Regions from separate parts of the Leifsonia sp. GW821-FHT13C09 genome, predicted to be linked through region 1. Evidence: predicted binding sites of a transcription regulator. Region 1 holds the regulator's gene; the other holds the start of a gene.
The links. Region 1 encodes HspR, which represses chaperone genes until heat shock. Its sites were predicted from a motif close to AAGTTGAGTCNNNNNGACTCAACTT; they were not measured.
Positions count from the first base shown of each region.

Region 2: AC1ROW_RS05500 (ATP-dependent Clp protease ATP-binding subunit) is a predicted target of HspR. The motif match lies at 3,744-3,768, and genes of this name have one in related genera.

Region 1 covers NZ_JBXAPS010000002.1:329,164-339,515, forward strand. The annotation lists gene AC1ROW_RS09655 (RCC1 domain-containing protein) at 1-1,583, shown strand, start outside; gene AC1ROW_RS09660 (heat shock protein transcriptional repressor HspR) at 1,666-2,079, opposite strand; gene AC1ROW_RS09665 (DnaJ C-terminal domain-containing protein) at 2,088-3,080, opposite strand; gene AC1ROW_RS09670 (nucleotide exchange factor GrpE) at 3,217-3,861, opposite strand; gene dnaK (molecular chaperone DnaK) at 3,864-5,729, opposite strand; gene AC1ROW_RS09680 (hypothetical protein) at 5,785-6,258, opposite strand; gene AC1ROW_RS09685 (GTP pyrophosphokinase) at 6,343-7,068, shown strand; gene AC1ROW_RS09690 (signal peptidase II) at 7,095-7,706, shown strand; gene AC1ROW_RS09695 (NAD-dependent epimerase/dehydratase family protein) at 7,703-8,701, opposite strand; gene AC1ROW_RS09700 (DUF2461 domain-containing protein) at 8,791-9,423, shown strand; gene AC1ROW_RS09705 (MFS transporter) at 9,473-10,352, shown strand, end outside.
Region 2 covers NZ_JBXAPS010000001.1:1,130,410-1,140,761, forward strand. The annotation lists gene AC1ROW_RS05490 (penicillin-binding protein) at 1-459, opposite strand, end outside; gene AC1ROW_RS05495 (DUF2510 domain-containing protein) at 608-1,126, shown strand; gene AC1ROW_RS05500 (ATP-dependent Clp protease ATP-binding subunit) at 1,179-3,725, opposite strand; gene AC1ROW_RS05505 (glycosyltransferase family 39 protein) at 3,893-5,434, shown strand; gene AC1ROW_RS05510 (DedA family protein) at 5,431-6,108, shown strand; gene AC1ROW_RS05515 (DNA glycosylase AlkZ-like family protein) at 6,155-7,246, shown strand; gene AC1ROW_RS05520 (SDR family oxidoreductase) at 7,243-8,019, opposite strand; gene AC1ROW_RS05525 (helix-turn-helix transcriptional regulator) at 8,122-8,958, shown strand; gene AC1ROW_RS05530 (DUF6777 domain-containing protein) at 9,000-10,352, shown strand, end outside.

The DNA of each region.
Region 1 (10,352 bases):
CCACCGCATCCCCGGCCTACGCCGCGTCCACCGACGGCCCGGTCACCATCCCCCCTGCGCTGACCGGCGTGATCGGCGGCGGCTGGTCCATCGCCACCAACTTCGGCGCCAACGGCCTGCCGACGGGATCGCCCACCGCCTCCCGGTCGACGGCCACCGTCGTCCCGATCACCGTTTCGCCCGCTCGCGCGACGACCATCACCCTGACCCTGAGCGGCGCGGGGTTCTCGTTCTTCACCGCGGCGACGAACGCGACGTTCACCCCGACCCAGACCGTCACGGTGACGACCTCGGCGAACGGGGTCGCCGAGGTCTACGTCGCGATCCCGCCGTACAGCAAGGGCGACGCCGTGGCCACGATCACCGCGACCGGGAACGGCGGGAGCGCCGTCGCGACGCTGACGGCCGGCGTCGCGAACGTGTACGCCGTCGGCGGTCACACTCCGGAAGGCCAGACCGGCAACGGCTCCAGCCTCAACGGCGTCGCCTGGCCGACGCCGATGGCGATCGACGAGCGCCTGTCGAGCGTCCACGCCAGCATCAGCTCGTACCTCTTCGTGACCGAGAGCGGGAAGCTCCGCTCCGGCGGCTACAACCCGTTCGCCGAGGTCGGGACGGGCGCCAACGAAGTCTCGGTGCTGAACCCCATCGAACCGCTGAAGAAGGACGGCACGGCATTCACGGACGCCGTGCGGGCGGTGGTGGACACCTGCGGGTCCGAGCAGGGCCTGTTCGTCGTCGAGGACTCGGCCGGCGACTGGTGGGCGACCGGTGAGCAGGTCTCCAACTACCTCGCCATTCCAGGCGACACCACCGGCTCACGTTATCTGACCCGGTGGGAGAAGATCGGCGGCAACCTCCCCGCCAAGCCCGCCACGCTCAGCCCCAACCGGTTCGGCGACACGCTGGTCTGGAGCCTCGTTGACGGGACGGTCTGGTTCAGCGGCTACGGCGGAAGCTTCCGGAACTACTCCAACGGCCTGCCGCAGAGCACCCTCCGGGGGCAGCTCGCGCAGCTGATGATGCCGGACGGCACGCCTGTCACGGGCGTGAAGCGGGTCCAGCAGAGCGAGGACCGCTCGGTCCTGATGCTCACCACCGACGGACGCCTGCTGTACTCGAGCACGCAGCCCGCCAGTATCAGGCCGGCGGACTACGCCGTCGGCGGCGATGTCCAGGAGATCGCCGGGCCTCCCGGCGACGTCATCGAGATCTGGGCGAAGCACCCGTTCGACACGGACGGCGGAGCCTATTACGCCAAGACCTCGGATAACTCGCTCTGGGCGATCGGCAGCAACGGAGCGTCGCGCGGCTACCTCGGCATCGGTACGACCACGGCGAGCCGGACCTGGGCGAAGGTGCTCGTCGACGATGTGAAGGAGATGGCCTGCGGCGCCCACAACCTGATCGTCCTCGACAACTCGGGCGACGTCTGGTTCGCGGGCCTGTACGAGGAAGGCAACCCCGGCCTCGGAACGGGCATCCCCGCCACCTTCCCGACGCCGGTGAAGATCACCACGCTGCCGCCGAACGCGCGGACGATCGCCAGCACCTGGTGGGACGTCCCGTATATCGCCTACTGAGCGCTCACCGGCAGGACGACGAAAGCCGGCCGGCGCCGTTCTCACGGCGCCGGCCGGCTCGGTCTCACAGCCCGATCGGGCGCTACCGCTCCAGCGGACGCCAGACCACGATCTGGTTGCTCCGGCGGACACGCGTCCCGGCGCGCATGGAGACGACCTCCCCTTCGGACCCTGCGGCGAAGACGCGGCGGCCCGGGCGGGTGAGCAGTTCGTCGGCGAGCGCCGACTCCAGCTCCCGCACCCGCTCGCTCAGCGCGTTCACGTGGTCCTCGAGCTCCAGGATGCGGCGGATGCCTTCCAGGCTGACGCCCTCCGAGCCCAGCCGCGCGATCTCCTGCAGCTTCTGGACGTCGCGCATCGAGTAGCGCCGCGACTTTCCGGCCGTTCGGCGCGGGCTCACGAGCCCCAGCCGGTCGTATTGCCGGAGCGTCTGCGGGTGCATGCCCGCCAGCTCGGCCGCGATCGAGATCACGAAGACCTGGGTGTTCTCGTCCATGGGCGGACTCAGCTCCTCGCCTTCGCCAGGATGTCCTCACGCGGGTTCTCGTCGGGCAGCTTGGCGGCGAACGCCTCCAACGCCTCCTTGGCGTCGCCGGACAGGTGCGACGGCACCGCGACCTGCACGACGGCCAGGAGGTCGCCGGTGCCTTTCGCGGTCTGCACGCCACGGCCCTTCACACGGAGCACGCGCCCGCTCGGGGTGCCGGGGGCGACGCGGAGCTTGACCGGCTCGCCGCCGAGCGTCGGCACCTCGATGGTCGCGCCGAGCGCGGCCTCCGCGAACGTCACAGGCACGTTCACGCGGAGGTTCAGGCCGTCGCGCTCGAACACGGGGTGCTTGCGCACCGTCACGGTGAGCACGATGTCGCCGGGCTCGCCGCCGTCGGGGCTGGGCTGGCCCTTGCCGCGCAGCTTGATCTTCTGGCCGTCGGCCACGCCCGCCGGGATCTTGACCTTGAACGGCTTACCGTCACCGGCCTGCAGGCTGATGGTCTCGCCCTTGGTGGCGGTGACGAAGTCGATGGTGGTGTGCGCGGTCACGTCGTTGCCGCGGGTCGGTCCGCCGAAGCCGCGGTAGCCGCCGCTCGTTGTGCCGAACCGGCCGTTGCCGAACAGGCCGCTGAACACGTCGTCGAAGCCGCCCTGGCCGCCCTGCTGGAACGTGTAGCGCTGGCCGCCCTGGCCGCCGCCGAACATCCCGCCGAACACGTCGTCGAAGCCGCCCTGACCGGCCGAACCGGGGGCGGTGAACCGCGCGCCGGACCCCATCGCGCGGATCTGGTCGTACTCCTTGCGCTGCTCGGGGTCGGAGAGCACCGAGTGCGCCTCGCTGATCTCCTTGAACTTGGCCTCCGCGGCCGGGTCGCCGGGGTTGGAGTCCGGGTGGTACTTGCGTGCGAGCTTGCGGTAGGTCTTCTTGAGCTCCGCCTCGCTGACGTCCTTGGAGACGCCTAGGACCTTGTAGAAGTCCTTGTCGAACCAGTCCTGGCTTGCCACGGCGCCTCCTCTCCTGTCTGTGCTGTCGTGGTCGCGGCCCTCGTGGGGCCCGCTGTCTGTGTCGAAGTCTGCATGTCTGGGGGCACAAGGAGCGGCGGGACACGCATCCCGCCGCTCCTGGCGCTCATCGTCCCGGTCAGGCCGGGGTGGCGACGACCACCTTGGCCACCCGGACCACGGTGGAGCCCAGCCGGTAGCCGGTCTCCACCACCTCGGCGACGGTGTCGGCCGTCACACCCGGGGTGGGCTGCTGGAAGATCGCCTCGTGGATCTGCGGGTCGAAGGGCTCGCCCTTCTCGCCGTACGGGGTGAGGCCGAGCCGCTCGACCGCGGTGCGCAGCTTGGCCGCGATGGTCGCGAACGCGCTGCCCTCCGTCAGGTCGCCGTGCTTGTCGGCCCGCTCCACGTCGTCGAGCACCGGGATGAGACCCTTGACGGCGTCCCCGACGGCGCGCTCGCGCTCGATCTCCCGGTTGGCCTCGGTGCGCTTGCGGTAGTTCGCGTACTCCGCGGTCACCCGCTGGAGGTCGGCGAGCCGCTCGGCCGCGAGCTGGTCGGCCGTGGTCTGGCCGGAGAGGATGTCGAGGTCGTCGTCGGACAGAACGCTCTCCTCCTCGCCCGGCCCCACGTCGACGAGCTCCTCGTGCGCGAGGTCGTGCTCTTCGCCCTGCGGCTCGCGAACCTTGCCGGTCTCGGGGTCGATCCGGCGCTTGTCGCGGATGATCGGCTCCTCACGCTCCGGCTCGTCCGAGCCAGGCCCGTCGCGGTTCTGGTCGGCCATGGTTACTTCTTCTCCTCGTCCTCGACGACCTCGGCGTCGATGACGTCCTCATCGGAGGAGGAGCCCTCACCCTGAGCGCCGGCCTCGCCGGCGTCGCCGGCCGGGGCCTCGGACGCCTGCGCGGCCGAGTAGATCGCCTGGCCGAGCTTCTGCTGGCTCTCGTTCAGCTTGTCGTACGCGGTCTTCACGGCCTCGTCGTCGTCGCCGGCGAGCGCAGTCTTCAGCGCGTCGATGTCGCCCTGGACCTCGTTCTTGACGTCCTCGGGGAGCTTGTCCTCGTTGTCCTTGATCAGCTTCTCGTTCGAGTAGACGAGCTGCTCGGCCTGGTTGCGGGTCTCGGCGGACTCGCGGCGCTTCTTGTCCTCCGCCGCGTGCTCCTCGGCCTCGCGCACCATGCGCTCGATGTCGTCCTTCGGCAGGCTGGAGCCGCCGGTGATCGTCATCGACTGCTCCTTGCCGGTGCCCTTGTCCTTGGCGGACACGTGCACGATGCCGTTGGCGTCGATGTCGAAGGTGACCTCGATCTGCGGGATACCGCGGGGGGCCGGGGCGATGCCGGTCAGCTCGAAGGTGCCGAGCGGCTTGTTGTCGCGGGTGAACTCGCGCTCGCCCTGGAAGACCTGGATCGCGACGGACGGCTGGTTGTCGTCGGCCGTGGTGAAGGTCTCGCTGCGCTTGGTCGGGATGGCCGTGTTGCGCTCGATGAGCTTGGTCATGATCCCGCCCTTGGTCTCGATGCCGAGGGACAGCGGGGTCACGTCGATGAGGAGGACGTCCTTGCGCTCGCCCTTGAGGACGCCGGCCTGCAGGGCGGCGCCGACGGCGACGACCTCGTCCGGGTTCACGCCCTTGTTGGGCTCCTTGCCGCCGGTCTCCTGCTTCACGAGCTCGCTCACGGCGGGCATGCGGGTGGAGCCGCCGACGAGGACGACGTGCGCGATGTCGGACACCTTGATGCCGGCCTCGCGGATGACGTCCTGGAACGGCTTCTTGGTGCGGTCGAGGAGGTCGCTGGTCATCTGCTCGAACTGGGCGCGGGTGAGCGTCTCGTCGAGGTTGGCCGGGCCGTTCTCGGTCAGCGACAGGTACGGCAGCTGGATGCTGGTGCTCATCGAGGAGCTGAGCTCCTTCTTGGCCTGCTCCGCGGCCTCCTTGAGGCGCTGGAGGGCGATCTTGTCCTTGGAGACGTCGACGCCGGTCGAGTCCTTGAAGCGCTTGATCAGCCAGTCGACGATGCGCTGGTCCCAGTCGTCGCCGCCGAGGCGGTTGTCGCCGGCGGTCGCGCGGACCTGGATCGTGGAGAAATCGTCGTCCTTGCCCACCTCGAGGAGGGAGACGTCGAAGGTTCCGCCACCGAGGTCGAAGACGAGGATGAGCTCGTCCTCCTTGCCCTTGTCGAGCCCGTACGCGAGGGCCGCGGCGGTGGGCTCGTTGATGATGCGGAGCACGTTGAGGCCCGCGATCTCACCGGCCTCCTTGGTGGCCTGGCGCTCGGCGTCGTTGAAGTAGGCCGGGACGGTGATCACGGCGTCGGTCACGGTGTCGCCGAGGTACTGCTCGGCGTCGCGCTTGAGCTTCTGAAGGATGCGGGCCGAGATCTCCTGCGCGGTGTACTTCTTGCCGTCGATCTCCTTGGTCCAGTCGGTGCCCATGTGGCGCTTGACGGAGGAGATGGTGCGGTCGACGTTGGTGACCGCCTGGCGCTTGGCGGTCTCGCCGACGAGCACCTCGCCGTCCTTGGTGAACGCGACGACGGACGGGGTGGTGCGGAAGCCCTCCGCGTTGGCGATGACCGTGGGCTCGCCGCCCTCGAGCACCGAGACGACGGAGTTGGTGGTTCCGAGGTCGATTCCTACTGCACGTGACATGTGTGCTTTCTCTCCTTTATTGCTGGGCGTGGATAGCCGGTGTAAGTCTGTGGGGTCAAGAGTTGAGCCTCGACGGCTCAAGCCTGGCATCCCGGGTGGATGCTGTCAAGCCGTTCGGATCAAAACTTGAGTTCGCTTGACTCAACTTTGGGATCACGCCGTCTATTCCGAAGTGAGAGAAGAAATCCCGGTCAGGGCCGAAGTCCACGCACGGTCCAGGAGCCGTCGTCGCCGCGTTCGTTCCGCAAACGGCGATGCAACCGGTCGGGACTGCCTGCCAGTACTGGTCGACGGGCTGCGTGATCGGCCGGGCCTGCGTGTTGATGCGGACGACCTCTGCCCGGACCTCGGGGGTCTCGGGGGCGAGCTGCTTCTCGAGCTGCGTGTTCGACATCACCTTCGCGTGGACGACGGCCGAGATCGAAACGTTCATCAGCGAGGTGTCCACGACCAGTACGAACATCGCCATCGCGAGCAGGATCGCGAGGCGGAAGTTGAAGGGCGTGACGGCGCCGTCCCCGCCGCTCATGCGCACACGAAAGCACAGTGCGAGGGGGTTTGGCGACAGCCGATTCACACCCGTTCCACAACCCGCGTCGCTAGCGTCGAGGACATGGATTCGGACCCCGCACCGCTGCTCTCGACCCGGGCGATCGAGGCTCTGCAGAGCATCGATCCGGCCACTCTGAGCGAGGTGCAGGCGTTCCGCGAGGACTTCGCGCGGTTCATCATGCCGTACAAGTTCGGCATCGACGAGATCTCCACCAAGGTGTCCATCCTGCGCGAGGAGTTCGCCGAGCTGCAGGACTACAACCCGATCGAGCACATCTCCAGCCGGCTCAAATCGGCGGAGAGCATCGAGCAGAAGGTCATCCGCAAGAACTGCGAGCCCTCGTTCGACGCGATCCGGGAGGCCATCACCGACATCGCCGGCGTGCGGATCGTCTGCTCGTTCGTCTCCGACGTCTACCGGGTGTTCGAGCTGCTGACGGCGCAGGAGGACGTGCGCGTGCTGCGGGTGAAGGACTACATCGCGCACCCGAAGCCCAACGGCTACAAGAGCCTCCACGTGATCGTCGAGGTGCCGGTCTTCCTCAGCGGCGGCCCGGTCGCGGTGCCGGTGGAGGTGCAGCTGCGCACCGTCGCGATGGACTTCTGGGCGAGCCTGGAGCACAAGATCTACTACAAGTACGACGGGGAGGTGCCGGAGGCGCTGCTGCGCGACCTCACGGCGGCGGCGGGCACGGCGGGGCAGCTCGACATCACGATGGAGGACATCCACCGGCAGGTCCGCGGGGACGGCGGGGCGGCGCAGTACGCGCTGCCGGTGTCGGTGTAGAACCTGGACAGTGCGAGGATGACGGGGTGACCGACAGCACCCCACCGTCCGAGACCGAGCCTGCGGCCGCCGACGCCGCGTTCCTCCGACGCCGCTCGCGCGCGCTCGCGCTCATCCTGGCGATCGCGGTCGTCGTCGTGCTCGCGGACCAGCTGACCAAGCTGTGGGCGACCGCCACCCTCCAGGTCGGCGTCTACCATTCGCTCATCGGCAACCTGCTCGGCATCCAGCTCATCTACAACTCGGGGGCGGCGTTCTCGTTCCTGGTCGACCAGACCTGGGTGTTCACGATCATCGCCGCGGCGGCGGTCGTCGCGCTCCTGTACTTCTCGCGACGGGTCGGCGCGCGGTCCTGGGCGGTCGCGTTCGGCCTCCTGCTCGGCGGCGCCGTGACGCATCTCGGCGACCGGCTGTTCCGGGCGCCGTCGTTCGGGCAGGGCCACGTGGTCGACTTCATCGCCTACGCGAACTGGTTCATCGGGAACGTCGCCGACATCGCGATCTTCTGCGGCGCACTCCTCGCGCTGGTCCTGGCGGTGGTGGGGGTCCCGCTGCGCGGCGGGCCGCGACACGCCCGGACGGAGCCGGCGTCGACCACCGACGCGGACGGGACCGGTCCGGAGAAGCCTCGGGTCTAGCCCCGAGGCGTACGCGCAGGCTCCGGCACGGAGCGGCCGCCGGTGTCCACCCGGCCCTCGTCGATCAGCCACTGCAGAGCCTCGGCCACGGCTTGCAGGCTGGTGTACCGCGGCGCGTAGCCGAGCAGGCGGCGAGCCTTCTCGATGCTGCTCGACGGGCTGCGCGCGATGTGCTCCCAGGTGGTCCGCGCGTGCTCGGCGTCGATCAGCTCGGCGTACCGGGCGAACGGCTCGAACCGCAGCTGCGGCTCCCGGCCGAACCAGCCGGCCACGGCCGTCGCGAACCCGCGCAGCGTGAGCGCGCGGTCGGAGACGAGATGGAAGCCGTGGCCTGCGGCGGCCTCCGGATTCTCCAACGCCAGCTGGAAGCCCTGGGCGACGTCGTCGGCGTGGACGTGATGAACGGTCTCCAGCCCGAAGTTCGGCAGTATGACCTCCTCACCGGCCGCGAGCCGACGGTAGACGTCGAGGTCGAGGTTGCCGACCGGTCCGATCATGTTCCAGCCGGGGCCGGTGATGTGACCCGGGTGCAGGACCGCGGTGCGGAGCCCGCCCGGCGTGCGCGACTCCTCGAGCAGCAGCCTCTCGATGGCGTCCTTGCCGACGCCGTAGTCGCCGAACGGCTCGCGCGCCTCATCCTCAGCGGTGGGCACCTCGGTCGCCGGACCGTGGACCCAGATGGTCCCGCAGCTGAGCAGCAGGCTCACCCGTCCCCGCAGGGCCTCCACCAGCTGCCGCGCCGACTCGGGCGTGAAGCAGACCATGTCGATGACCGCATCGCCGCCGAGCTCGGCCACCCGCCCGGCGAACGTACCGTCGGCGTCGCCCGCGTCACGATCGAGGTGGACGCGCTCGACCGCCTCCCACGCCGGGTCGGGATGGTAGGGCTCGCTCGGCCCGCGGGTGATGGCGACCACCTCGTGGCCGGCGCGGACGAGACGCGGCACGAGGTAGCTGCCCACATGCCCGGTTGCTCCGATGACGATGACACGCATGGCGCCCACACTCCCACGATCTGGGGAGGCCCGGGAGACCCGGGAGGCCCGGGAGAGTCGGCCGGCTGCCGACGACGTAGCATCGGCGCATGACATTCACCGGGTTCGACGAGGACGCGATCGCGTTCTACCGCGAGCTGACCCTGCACAACGACAAAGCATTCTGGCTCGCCAACCGCGAACGCTACGAGCAGCGGGTCGCCGGGCCGATGCACGCCCTCGCGGAGGCGCTCGAGCCGGCCTTCGGCGCTGGGCGCCTGTTCCGTCCCTACCGGGATGTGCGGTTCTCCCCGGACAAGTCGCCCTACAAGCTCCACGCCGCGCTGACGTTCGAGCGCGGCGGGTACGTGCAGGTCTCCGCGGAGGGCCTGGCCGGCGGCGCGGGCGTGTACCAGCTCGACAAGGAACAGCTGGACCGCTACCGACGCGCCGTCGACGCGCCGCGCACCGGCGGCGAGCTGGAGGCCGCGCTCGCCACGCTGCGGGCCTCTGGGATCGGCGTCGAGATCCCCGACCAGCTGAAGACCTCCCCGCGCGGCTACCCGGCCGACCATCCGCGCGCCGAACTGCTGCGGTACAAGGGGATCATCACCTGGGCCGAGTGGGGCGTCCCGGAGTGGTTCGGCACCCCCGAAGCCGCCGACCGGATCGCGGAGTTCCTGCACGACAGCGAGCCCGTGACGTCGTGGTTCCGGGTGAACGTGACGGGCGCGGCCGACTGACGTCGCGCGCGTTCACCGGGGGTTCCCCCCGACGCCCTACGCTGTCCCCATGACGACCGAACGACCGGCGGGCGGCGACGGCGACGCCCTCGCGACCGCGGCGAGCCCGATCTTCGCCGACAGCTCTTCGGAGCGCACGATCCCGCCCGGTTGGGTGGCGTCGTGGGCGCTGTGGGATGCCGGCGGCGCGGCCTTCAACGCGGTCATCACCACGTTCGTCTTCACGGTCTACCTGACCTCCAGCTACTTCATCTCCCCCGGGCTGGTCTCCGCCCAGGACGCGGAGAAGAACGCTTCCGGGCCGGCGCATCACGCGGTCACCGGCGCGATCGCCGGCCTCTCCAGCGGGCTCGCGTGGGGGATCGGGATCGCCGGGATCGTCGTCGCCGTGCTCGCGCCGGTGCTGGGCCGGCGGACGGACGGGTCGGGACGCCGCAAACTGTGGCTGGGGATCAACACCGGCGTCGTGGTGGTCATCACCGCGCTGATGTTCTTCGTCGTCGGGGAGCCGTCCTTCTTCCTGTTCGGCGTCGTGCTCGTCGCTGTCGGGACCGTGTTCTACGAGATCGCGACCGTCAACTACAACGCGATGCTCGTGCAGGTGTCCACGCCGAAGACGGTCGGCCGGGTGAGCGGGCTCGGCTGGGCCAGCGGCTACTTCGGCGGCATCCTGCTGCTCGTCATCGTGCTCGTGCTGCTGGCGTCGCCCAACGGCGACGGCACGGGCGGCATCCTCCACGTCACCACGGACCAGGGGCTGAACTACCGGCTGGTCGCGCTGGTCGCCGCGATCTGGACGCTCGCGCTGTCCATTCCGGTGCTGCTGACGGTGCCGGAGGCGCCGGCCAACCGGCGGCTGCCGCGGGTCGGGTTCTTCGCGTCGTACGGGCTGCTGTTCCGCGACCTCGCGGTGCTGTGGAAGGAGAGCA
Region 2 (10,352 bases), on a different contig from region 1:
CGTGGAGAGCGCGCCGCGCACGGTGCCGAAAAGGTCGACGGCGCCTTCGGAGTAGAAGCGCGGGTCCTCGGCGGAGGTCGCGGCGTCCTTGGCGACCTGGGCGACATCGGCCCAGCCCACGTCCTTCCGGTTCTGCGCGTAGAACTGCGCGATCGGGACGTCGTTTCCGCCCTGCTTGGCGTACACCGTCGAGTTCTGCGCGAACTGCCCGATGTTGAGGTCCCCCGGCAGCTTGTTGAAGTCGTTGATCCCCGCAGCGGCCGCTACACCGGCTCCCAGGAAACCCGGAAGAAAGAACAAGGCGGAGAGCACCGCGGCGACCAGCGCGAGCGCCACCCACTGCACGATCGCGGCGTTCCGCGAACGCGGAGCAGCCAACTCGAACCGTTTGAGAGGCTCGAGACGCTCGTCGATCGCCTGAAGGCGCGGGGAATTCTGGAATCTGTCCGGGATGGGCACGGGTCCACGCTTCCAGGGTCTGCTGTGGGACGGGTTGAGACACGCACTGTACCCCTATGTGGATTTTCAGGAAGGGTGCCCCGAGCTGGGGATGCCCGAGCGACCCGGCAGGTTCATAGACTTCCCGAACGAACTTCGAGGAGCACCTGTGACGACACCCGACGCCGGCTGGTACACCGACCCAGGAGACGCGCGCCGCGTCCGGTGGTGGAACGGCGCGACCTGGACGGAGCATGTGCGGGCGCATCCGGAGGCGGCGCAACCGGCCGTGCCGCCGCAGCCCGTCTTCCCGGCACAGCCCGGCTACCCTGCGCAGCCAGGCTTCCCTGCGCAGCAGGCCTACTCCGGCCAGCCGCTGTACAGCCACCAGCCGACCTATCCGATGGAGCCCGCCGCCAGCCGCCACGCGGACCGCGAGCGGGCGATGCGCCGCAACAACCCGTGGGCGTACACCGGCGTGCTCCTCGTTCTCATCGGCCTCCTCATCAACCCGTTCTCGATCCTCTCCCTGCTCGGCGCCGGCTTCTCGGTCGCCGGCCTGGTGCGCGCGAGCTCCGTCGACCCGTCGGTGCGCTACAACGGCCGCGTCACCGCGATCATCGGCCTCGTGCTGGGCCTGCTCGCGACCGGGTACTTCTGGATCAACTGGATGCGGTTCGTCGGATGACGAAGAGGCGCCGGCCCCCGAAGGAGCCGGCGCCTCTCAGTACCTCTCAGCGTTACGCCGCCGCCGCGAACACCGCCCGCGGCCGCACCTGCAGTGCCCCGTCGACAGCGTCCACCACGACCGTGCCGCCGTCGGCGACGCTGCCTGCCACCATCAGCTCCGCGATCCGGTCGTCGACCTCGCGCTGGATGACGCGGCGCAGCGGACGCGCGCCGTACTCCGGCTCGTAGCCGGCGTCGGCGATCCACGCCACGGCCGCGTCGGTGACGTCGAACCCGATGGCGCGGTGCGCCAGCCGGTTCGCCGTCGCCTGCAGCAGCAGGCGGACGATGTCGCGCAGCTGCTCGGCGTCCAGCTTGCGGAACAGCACGATCTCGTCGATGCGGTTCAGGAACTCGGGGCGCATGGCCTCCCGGAGCTTGCCCATCACGCGGTCGCGGATGTCCTTGTCCGAGGCGAAGCCGTCCGAGCCCGACGGGACGAAGCCGAGGGCTCCGCTGCGGGAGGCCAGGAACTCCGAACCCAGGTTGGAGGTCATGATGACGACCGTGTTGCGGAAGTCGACCGTGCGGCCCTGGCCGTCGGTCAGCCGTCCGTCGTCCAGCACCTGCAAAAGCAGGTTGAACACGTCAGGGTGCGCCTTCTCGATCTCGTCGAACAGCACCACCGAGTACGGGTTGCGCCGCACGCGCTCGGTGAGCTGGCCGGCCTCGTCGTAGCCGACGTACCCGGGAGGGGCGCCGACCAGGCGGGCGACCGTGTGGCGCTCGCCGAACTCGCTCATGTCGAACCGGATCATCGCCTTGTCGTCGCCGAACAGCGACTCCGCCAGCGACTTGGCCAGCTCGGTCTTGCCGACGCCGGTCGGGCCGAGGAATAGGAACGAGCCGACGGGACGGCGCTCGTCGCCGAGGCCGGTGCGGTTGCGGCGCACCGCCTTCGCGACGGCCGTCACCGCGTCGTCCTGGCCGACGACCCGCGCGTGCAGCTCCGACTCCAGAGCGGCGAGGCGCTCCCGGTCGGCGTCGCCGATGCGGGACACCGGGATGCCGGTCGCACGGGACACGATCGCGGCGATCTCTGCCTCGTCCACGACCGCCTCGGCGGCGCGGCGCGGGTTCTTCCCGAGCTCGTCGATCTCCTGCTGCACGGCCTCCATCTCGTCACGCAAGCGGGACGCCTCCTCGTAGTGCTCGGCCGCGACGGCGGAGTTCTTCTCGGACTCCAGGGTCGCCAGGCGCTGCATCAGCTCGGACGCGTCCACCCGCTTGCCCAGCGACAGGCGCAGCCGGGCGCCCGCCTGGTCGATCAGGTCGATCGCCTTGTCGGGCAGGAACCGGTCGGAGATGTAGCGGTTGGACAGCTCCACCGCCGCGCGGATGGCCTCCGGCGTGTACGTGACGGCGTGGTGCTCCTCGTAGGCGGAGCGCAGGCCGTCCAGGATGAGCACGGCGTCCTCGACGCCCGGCTCGCCGACCATCACCGGCTGGAAGCGGCGCTCCAGCGCCGGGTCCTTCTCGATGCGGCGGTACTCCTTGAGCGTGGTCGCCCCCACCAGGTGGAGGTCGCCGCGCGACAGCCGGGGCTTGAGGATGTTGCCCGCGTCCATGCCGCCGGACTCGCCGGACCCTCCGGCGCCGACCACGGTGTGCAACTCGTCCACGAACACGATCAGCTGGTCCTTGCCCGTGCTGATCTCGTCCATGAGCTTGGTGAGCCGCTCCTCGAAGTCGCCGCGGTACCGGGTGCCGGCGACCATCCCGGCGAGGTCGAGCGCGACGACCTTCTTGTCGCGCAGTTGCTCGGGGACGTCGCCCGCGACGATCGCGCGGGCCAGGCCCTCCACGATCGCAGTCTTGCCGACGCCGGCCTCGCCGACCAGGACGGGGTTGTTCTTGGTGCGGCGGGACAGGATCTCGACGGTCTGCTCGATCTCGTCGAGCCGGCCGATGACCGGGTCCAGCTTGCCGTCCCGCGCGAGCGCGGTGAGGTCGGTGCCGAACTGGTCGAGCATCGGGGTCTCGGACTCGCCGGCCGTCTCTGCGGTGTCCTGGGCTCCCGCACCGACGGTGGCCGACTGCCGCATGGCGTTCGTGAGGGAGTCGGGGGTGACGCCGGCCGCCTGGAGGACCTGCCCGGCGGGGGCGTCCTGACCGATCACGAGCGCGAAGAAGAGGTGCTCGGGGTCGATGTAGGTCGCACCGGAGGCGCGGGCCACCTGGTAGGCGTGGAAAAGCACGCGCTGGGCGGAAGCGGTGATCGAGGCGCCGTCGGCGTCGATCGGCTCCCCGGACGCGGGGAGGCGCTGCTCGGCGGCGGCGGCGACCGCGGACGGGTCGACGCCGATGCGGCGCATGGCCTCGGACGCGGGCTCCTGGCCGGCCATCACGCGGAGGATGTGCAGGGCGTCCAGCTCGCGGTGACCGTGCTCGAGGGCGTACCGGCCCGCCTCGGCGAGGAGTTCCTGCGTGCGCCGGCTGAGGAACCGGCTGATGTCGATGGAGCGCGCGGCGCGGGCGCGCTCGCCCGCGAGGTAGCGCGAGAGGAACTCGTCGAACGAGTTCTCGCTGCCGTTCTCGGGGGTGAAGTTCTCAGGCACCTGATCTCCTGTTTCTGAAAGTTGAGCTGATTGCACTCAAGTTCAACGCTCGGGTGGGAGGATTATTCCGCGACCGTTCACCACCGTCTTGGACTTTTCTGGGGAGGATTGGGATTCACTGGAGGTGGACGCTGATTCGAGAGGACGGTGCCGACCTGTCTGTCACGATGCTGCGGCCGGCCCCGACGCAGACGGCCCGGCCCCTCACCCGCCCCGTGGCGCTCGCCGCGGCGTTCGGCGTGCTCGCGACCGTACTCTCCGCCATCGGTTCCGGCATCCCGTCGCTCTGGGGCGACGAGGCGACCAGCGTCATGTCGGCGCAGCGACCGCTGCCGTCGCTGTTCCGGATGCTCGGCAACATCGACGCCGTGCACGGCACGTACTACCTCGGCCTGCACTTCTGGGGCGCACTGTTCGGGTTCTCCCCCGTCGCCGTCCGGCTGCCGAGCGCGATCGCGGTCGGGCTGGCCACCGCGGCCGTCGTGCTCCTGGCGGCGCGTCTGCGGAACACCCGCACGGCGGTCGTCGCGGGCCTGGTCTGCGCCCTCCTCCCCCGCGTCACCTACATGGGCGAGGAGGCGCGCTCGTTCGCGTTCTCCGCCGCAGTCGTCGCGTGGCTGACCGTGCTGCTCGTCGCAGTGCTCGACCGGGAGCGGCCGCGGGCCGCGTGGTTCGTCGGCTACGGCGCGCTGCTCGCGCTCGGGACGTACGTCTTCCTCTACACGATCCTCTTCGTGGTGGTCCACGGCGTGATCGTCGCACTCTGCCGCCCGCCGCGGCGCACCGTCCGCGGCCTGCTGATCGCAGTGGGCGGGGCGGTGCTGGCCGTCGCGCCCCTGCTGGTCTTCGCGATCGGCCAGCACAACCAGATCTCCTACCTCGGCGCCGTGCCGCAGCTCGCACCGGAGACCCTGTTCAGCGGCCTGTGGTTCGGCGACTCCTGGCCGCTCGGGATCGCGGCCTGGGCGCTGATCGTCCTGGCCGTCGCGGTCGCGGTCCGGCAGCGGGTGCTTGTGGCGCGGGCTCGCGGGGAGCGGTTCCTCGGGCTCCCGGAGTCGCGCGTCCCGTCCCCCGTCGGGCTCGCCCTGCTCTGGCTGCTCCTGCCGCCGGCCATCCTGATCGCCGTGCAGTCGGTCGTGCCCGACTTCACCGCCCGGTACGTGTCGTTCTGCGCGCCGGCCGCGGCGCTCCTGATCGCGTGCGGCGTGGACGAGGTGTTCCGCTGGCGGCGCTGGGCGGGCGTCGTCGCGGGAGCGCTGGTCCTCGCGCTGTGCTTCCCCGTCCTCGTCGCCGAGCGCACGCCGTACGCGAAGAACCAGAGCGACTGGGCGGAGGTCTCCGCCGCGATCGGGGCGCACGCGCTCCCCGGTGACGCGGTCGTGTTCGACGAATCGACCAAGCCGTCCAAGCTCCCCCGCCTCGCCGAGCACACCTACCCCGCAGGATTCGCGAACACGAGGGACGTCGCCCTGCGCGTCCCCTACCCCGAGACCTCGACGTGGCGGGACAGCGCGTACACTGTGCGCCAGGCCGGGGCTCTCGGCCGATTCGACGGCATCGACCGGGTCTGGCTGATCGAGTTCGCGCCCTCCCCCGGTTCGGTCGACGACTACGGCGTCGCCGACCTCACGACTCTCGGCTACCACGAGACCACGACGCGGATGACGACCCATCGCGAACTGATCTCGCTGTACGAAAGGACCCCATGACCGCCCACGCACTGGCCGCCGCCGGCGCCCTCGTCCACACCGGGCTGCTCGATCCGCAGGGCCTGATCCAGGCCGCGGGCCCCTGGGCGCTGCTCGGCATCTGCGCGATCGTCTTTGCCGAGACCGGCCTCCTGCTCGGGTTCTTCCTGCCCGGCGACACCCTGCTGTTCTTCGCGGGCGTGCTCACGCTCACCGGCCACATCCCGCAGCCGCTCTGGCTGGTGATCGTCGCGGTCGCCATCGCGGCGATCGTGGGCGGTGAGGTCGGCTACCTGATCGGCTGGAAGACCGGCCCGGCGGTGTTCGACCGGCGCGAGTCCGGTGTCTTCAGCCGCGCCAGCGTGCTGCGGACACAGCGGTTCTTCGACAAGTACGGCAGCGGCGCGGTCGTCGTCGCCCGCTTCGTGCCGGTCGTGCGCACGTTCGCGCCCGTCGCGGCCGGCGTCGGCCGGATGCGCCACGGGGTGTTCAGCCTCTTCAACGTGATCGGCGCCGCGGTCTGGGCCGCCGGGGTCACGCTGATCGGCTACGGACTCGGCCACATCCCCGGCGTCGCGGACTTCGTGTCGAAGTACCTGGACTTCGTGCTGATCGGGATCGTCGTGCTCTCGGTCGGCCCGGTGCTGGTGCGCGCCATCGCCCTGCGGCGGCGGAAGTCGCGGATCGAGTCGTAGCGGGCGCGCTGCGCAGACGTCGGATCCCGCCGCTACCGTGGGGGGCATGGCCGTCACCCTGGACCGCGACGAAGCGCGCCGGATCGCCGTGCGGGCGCAGCGCCTGGACGCCGCGCGGCCGGCCGGGATCGTCCCGCTCGTGGAGAGCCTGACCTTCCTCCAGCTCGACCCCACCGCCGCCATCGCGCCGAGCGCGGACCTCATCGCCTACACCCGGCTCGGTGCGACCTACCGGCCGGAGGCGCTGGTGGAGGCCTTGGAGACCGACCGCCTGCTCTACGAGGTCAAGGCGATGGACGATCCGGTCACGCCGCCGTTCGCGATGGTGCGGCCGGTCTCCGACCTCGGCCTCCACCTCGACCGGATGTCGCGCTGGCCCGAGCGCCTGTCGGGTGCGCAGGCCTGGCTGGAGGCGAACGATGCGTTCCGCCGCGACGTGCTCGCTCTGCTGCGCGACCAGGGCCCGACGCTGTCGAAGGACATCCCGGACACCGCCGCCGTGCCGTGGGTGTCGACCGGCTGGACGCACGGCCAGAACGTCACCCGCATGCTCGAACTGCTGCAGGGCCGCGGGGAGGTCGCCGTCGCCGGGCGGATCGGCCGCCAGCGCACCTGGGACCTCGGCGAGCGCGTCTACCCGGACGGCATCGAGGTCGTGCCGGAGGCGGAGGCCGCCCGGCTGCGCGACGAGCGCAGGCTGCGCGCGCTCGGAATCGCCCGTCGCGCCCTCGTGGGCGAGGCGGGCGAACCGGCGACCGTCGAGGGCAGCACCCTCGAGTGGCGGGTGGACCCGGCCGCCGTCGGGCTCCCGTTCGCCGGACGGACCGCGCTGCTGTCGCCGTTCGACCGGCTCGTGCACGACCGGGTGCGCAGCCAGGAGGTGTTCGGGTTCGAGTACCTGCTGGAGATGTACAAGCCCGCCGCCAAGCGGCGCTGGGGCTACTTCGCGCTGCCGATCCTGCACGGCGACCGGCTGATCGGCAAGCTCGACGCCACCGCCGACCGGAAGGCCGGCATCCTCCGCGTCGCCGCCGTCCACGAGGACGAGCCGTTCGCGCCGGAGGTGCGGGACGCGGTGCGCGCCGAGATCGACGCGCTCGCGGCCTGGCTCGCCCTCACGCCCGAGTACGCCTCCTAAGCGGCGGACTCGCGGGCGTGCGGGTCGGAGCCGTTCAGCACTTCCACGACGCGGTCGTAGTCGCCGCGGGCCTCGCCGTAGCGGAGGAACTTCACGCGCTCCACCTGGAGCTCGGTTGCGTCGGGCTGCGTTTCGATCAGCTCCATGACCTCCGCCACGAACTCGTCCAGCGGCATCGCGAAGTCGCTCTCCTCCTGTCCCGGCATGAGCGCGGTGCGGACCGCCGGCGGCTCCAGCTCCATGACGCGCACGGAGGTGTCGGCGAGCTGCAGGCGGATGCTCTCGCTGAGCATGTGGATGGCCGCCTTGCTGGCGTTGTAGCTCGGCGTCACCTTCAGCGGCGTGAACGCCAGTCCCGAAGACACGGTCACGATCGTGGCGTCCGGGCGGGTCTGCAGGTGCTCCACGAACGCCGCGATCAGCCGGATCGGGCCGAGCACGTTGGTGGTGACGATCGACTCTGCGGAGGCGAGGAACGCCTCGGGACGGTGCCAGTCCTCCGCCCGCATGATGCCGGCCATCGTGATCAGCACGTTCAGGTCGGGGTGGGCGGCGAGCACGGTGTCCGCGGCCTCCCGGATGCTTTCGGCGTCGGCGGTGTCGATGCGGACGGTGTCGATGCCGGGGTGCTCGGCGGCGATGGCCTCCAGAAGCTCGGTGCGGCGGCCTCCCACGATGACGCTGTTGCCGCGCTCGTGGAGGGCGACGGCGAGGGCGAGCCCGATGCCGCTGGTGGCGCCGGGGATGAAGACGGTGTTCCCTGTGATGTTCATGCCCTCCACTCTGCGGGGGTTCCTCCGCGGGCGGGAGCGGAGCGCTCATCGGGGGATCCGCGATCCCTGGCTCGGACCCGCCCGACGTCGGATGATGGTGTGATGGACCGCACCGCGCTCGCCGACTTCCTCCGCCGCCGCCGCGAGGCGCTGCGCCCGGAGGACGTCGGCCTGCCCTCCGGCCCCCGCCGCCGCGCGCCCGGCCTGCGCCGCGAGGAGGTCGCGATGCTCGCCGCGATGTCGAACGACTACTACACGCGGCTGGAGCAGCGCCGCGGCCCGCAGCCGAGCGACCAGATGCTCGCCTCCCTCGCGCGCGCCCTCCGGCTCTCTGCCGACGAGCGCGACTACCTCTACCGCGTCGCCGGGCACAACACCCCCGACCGTCTCGGCGGGGCGCATGTGCCTCCCGCGCTTCAGCGCGTGCTCGACCGGCTGGACGACACGCCCGCGCTGGTGCTGTCCAACCTCGGCGAGACGCTCCTGCAGAACCGGCTGGCCGTCGCGCTGCTGGGCGACCGGTCGCACTACATCGGCCTCGAGCGCAGCGAGTTCTACCGCTGGTTCACCGCCCCGGAGACGGCCCGGGCGATGTACCCGGAGGCCGACCGCGACCGGCAGAGCCGCGCCCAGGTGGCTTCGCTCCGCGACGCTTACGGCGCGCTCGGCCCGCAGTCGCGCGCCGGCGAGCTGGTGCGCGCGCTGCTGGAGCGGAGCCCCGAGTTCGCGGAGCTGTGGGAGCGGCACGAGGTCGCCCGCCGGTTCGAGGACCACAAGACCCTCCTCCACCCGGAGCTCGGCGCGATCGAGCTGGACTGCCAGGCGCTCTTCACCGAGGACCAGTCGCAGTGCCTGCTTGTCCTGACGGCCGCACCGCGCACCGAGGCGGCGGAGAAGCTGGCGCTGCTGAGCGTGGTCGGCACCCAGTCGTTCGCCTGAGAACCTCCCCACCCGTTCAAATTTGAGCTATTCTCACCTTCATGTCGAGGGACGCCGTCCCCCGGACCCCGCCCGACCCAGACGGACACGGTCCGAGGTCGCGCAGCCGACGGCGCTGGTGGCTCGCCGCCGCAATCGTCGTCGCCGTCGCCGTCGTCGTCGCCGCGGTCGTCGCCGGCATCGCGATCGGCCGCTCGGCCTCGGCCGCTCCGTTGACGCTCGTACCGGCCGACAAGCCAGGCCCGAACCCGTTCACCGACACGACTCAGACGGAGGCCGCGCCCACCGCCTCGGCGACCGTCACCCGGAAGTCCGCACAGTTGCGCGCCACCCTCCCGAAAGCCGGCGGAACGAGCACGCCTGTCGCAGAGGGCACCGCCCCGGGTCTGTACGGAGGCAGCGGGAACGTCCACGTCTGCGATGCACAGCGACTCGTCCGCTTCCTGCGAGACTCCCCGGCCAAGGCCGCCGCCTGGGCGCACGTGCTCGGCACCGCACCGGCGACGATCGAGCACTACGTCGCCGGCCTCACCCCCGTGATCCTCAACAGCGACACGCTCGTGCAGAACCACGGTTACCGCGCAGGCGCGGCGACCTCCTTCCCTGCGATCCTGCAGGCGGGCACCGCGGTGATGGTCGACAGCGCCGGCGTCCCCCGGGTCAAGTGCAACTGCGGCAACCCGCTGACCGAGCCGAGCGTGGTGTCCGTGCCGTCGGCGTCGACCACCGGCGCGGTGTGGCCGGGATACGCGGCAGGCGGCGTGATCCTGGTCCACGGCGGCACGGCGGGCGGAAGCTTCCAGCTCGTCGACCGCGAGAGCGGCCAGGTCTACGCGCAGCCGCTCGGCGCCGGGGCGGCGGTGTGGGCGGCCGCGAGCTGGACCTCATCGGTGGGCGCTGGGATCGCCGACCAATCCGTCCTGTGGACGAGCGCGGACGGCGCCGCGTGGGCGCGCGCGACGACAGTCCCGCACGAGCTGATCTCGGGACTCGCGTGGGGGGACGGGCGCTGGGTCGCGGTCGCCGCGTCCGACGACCAGGCGTCGATCCACTCGGAGATCCTCACCTCGCCCGACCTGAGGACGTGGACCGTCGCCACCACGGTGAGCGGCCGCCTCCGCGCCGTCGGCTTCGGGACGGGAGGCTGGCTCGCGGTCGGCGACCCCGCCGACGGCTACAGCGACTCGACCGGGCTCTCACAGCCGAGCGGTCACGCCGACGTCTACGCGAGCACGGACGGCACGAGCTGGACGAAGACCACGACCGTCGACACCCCCGGATCGGACGGCTTCTGGTCGATCGCCTACGGCGACGGTCACTGGGTTGCGACGGCCAACGCGATCTACGTGCTGAACTCCCCCGTGAACGTGTACCAGAGCGCGGACGGGACCACG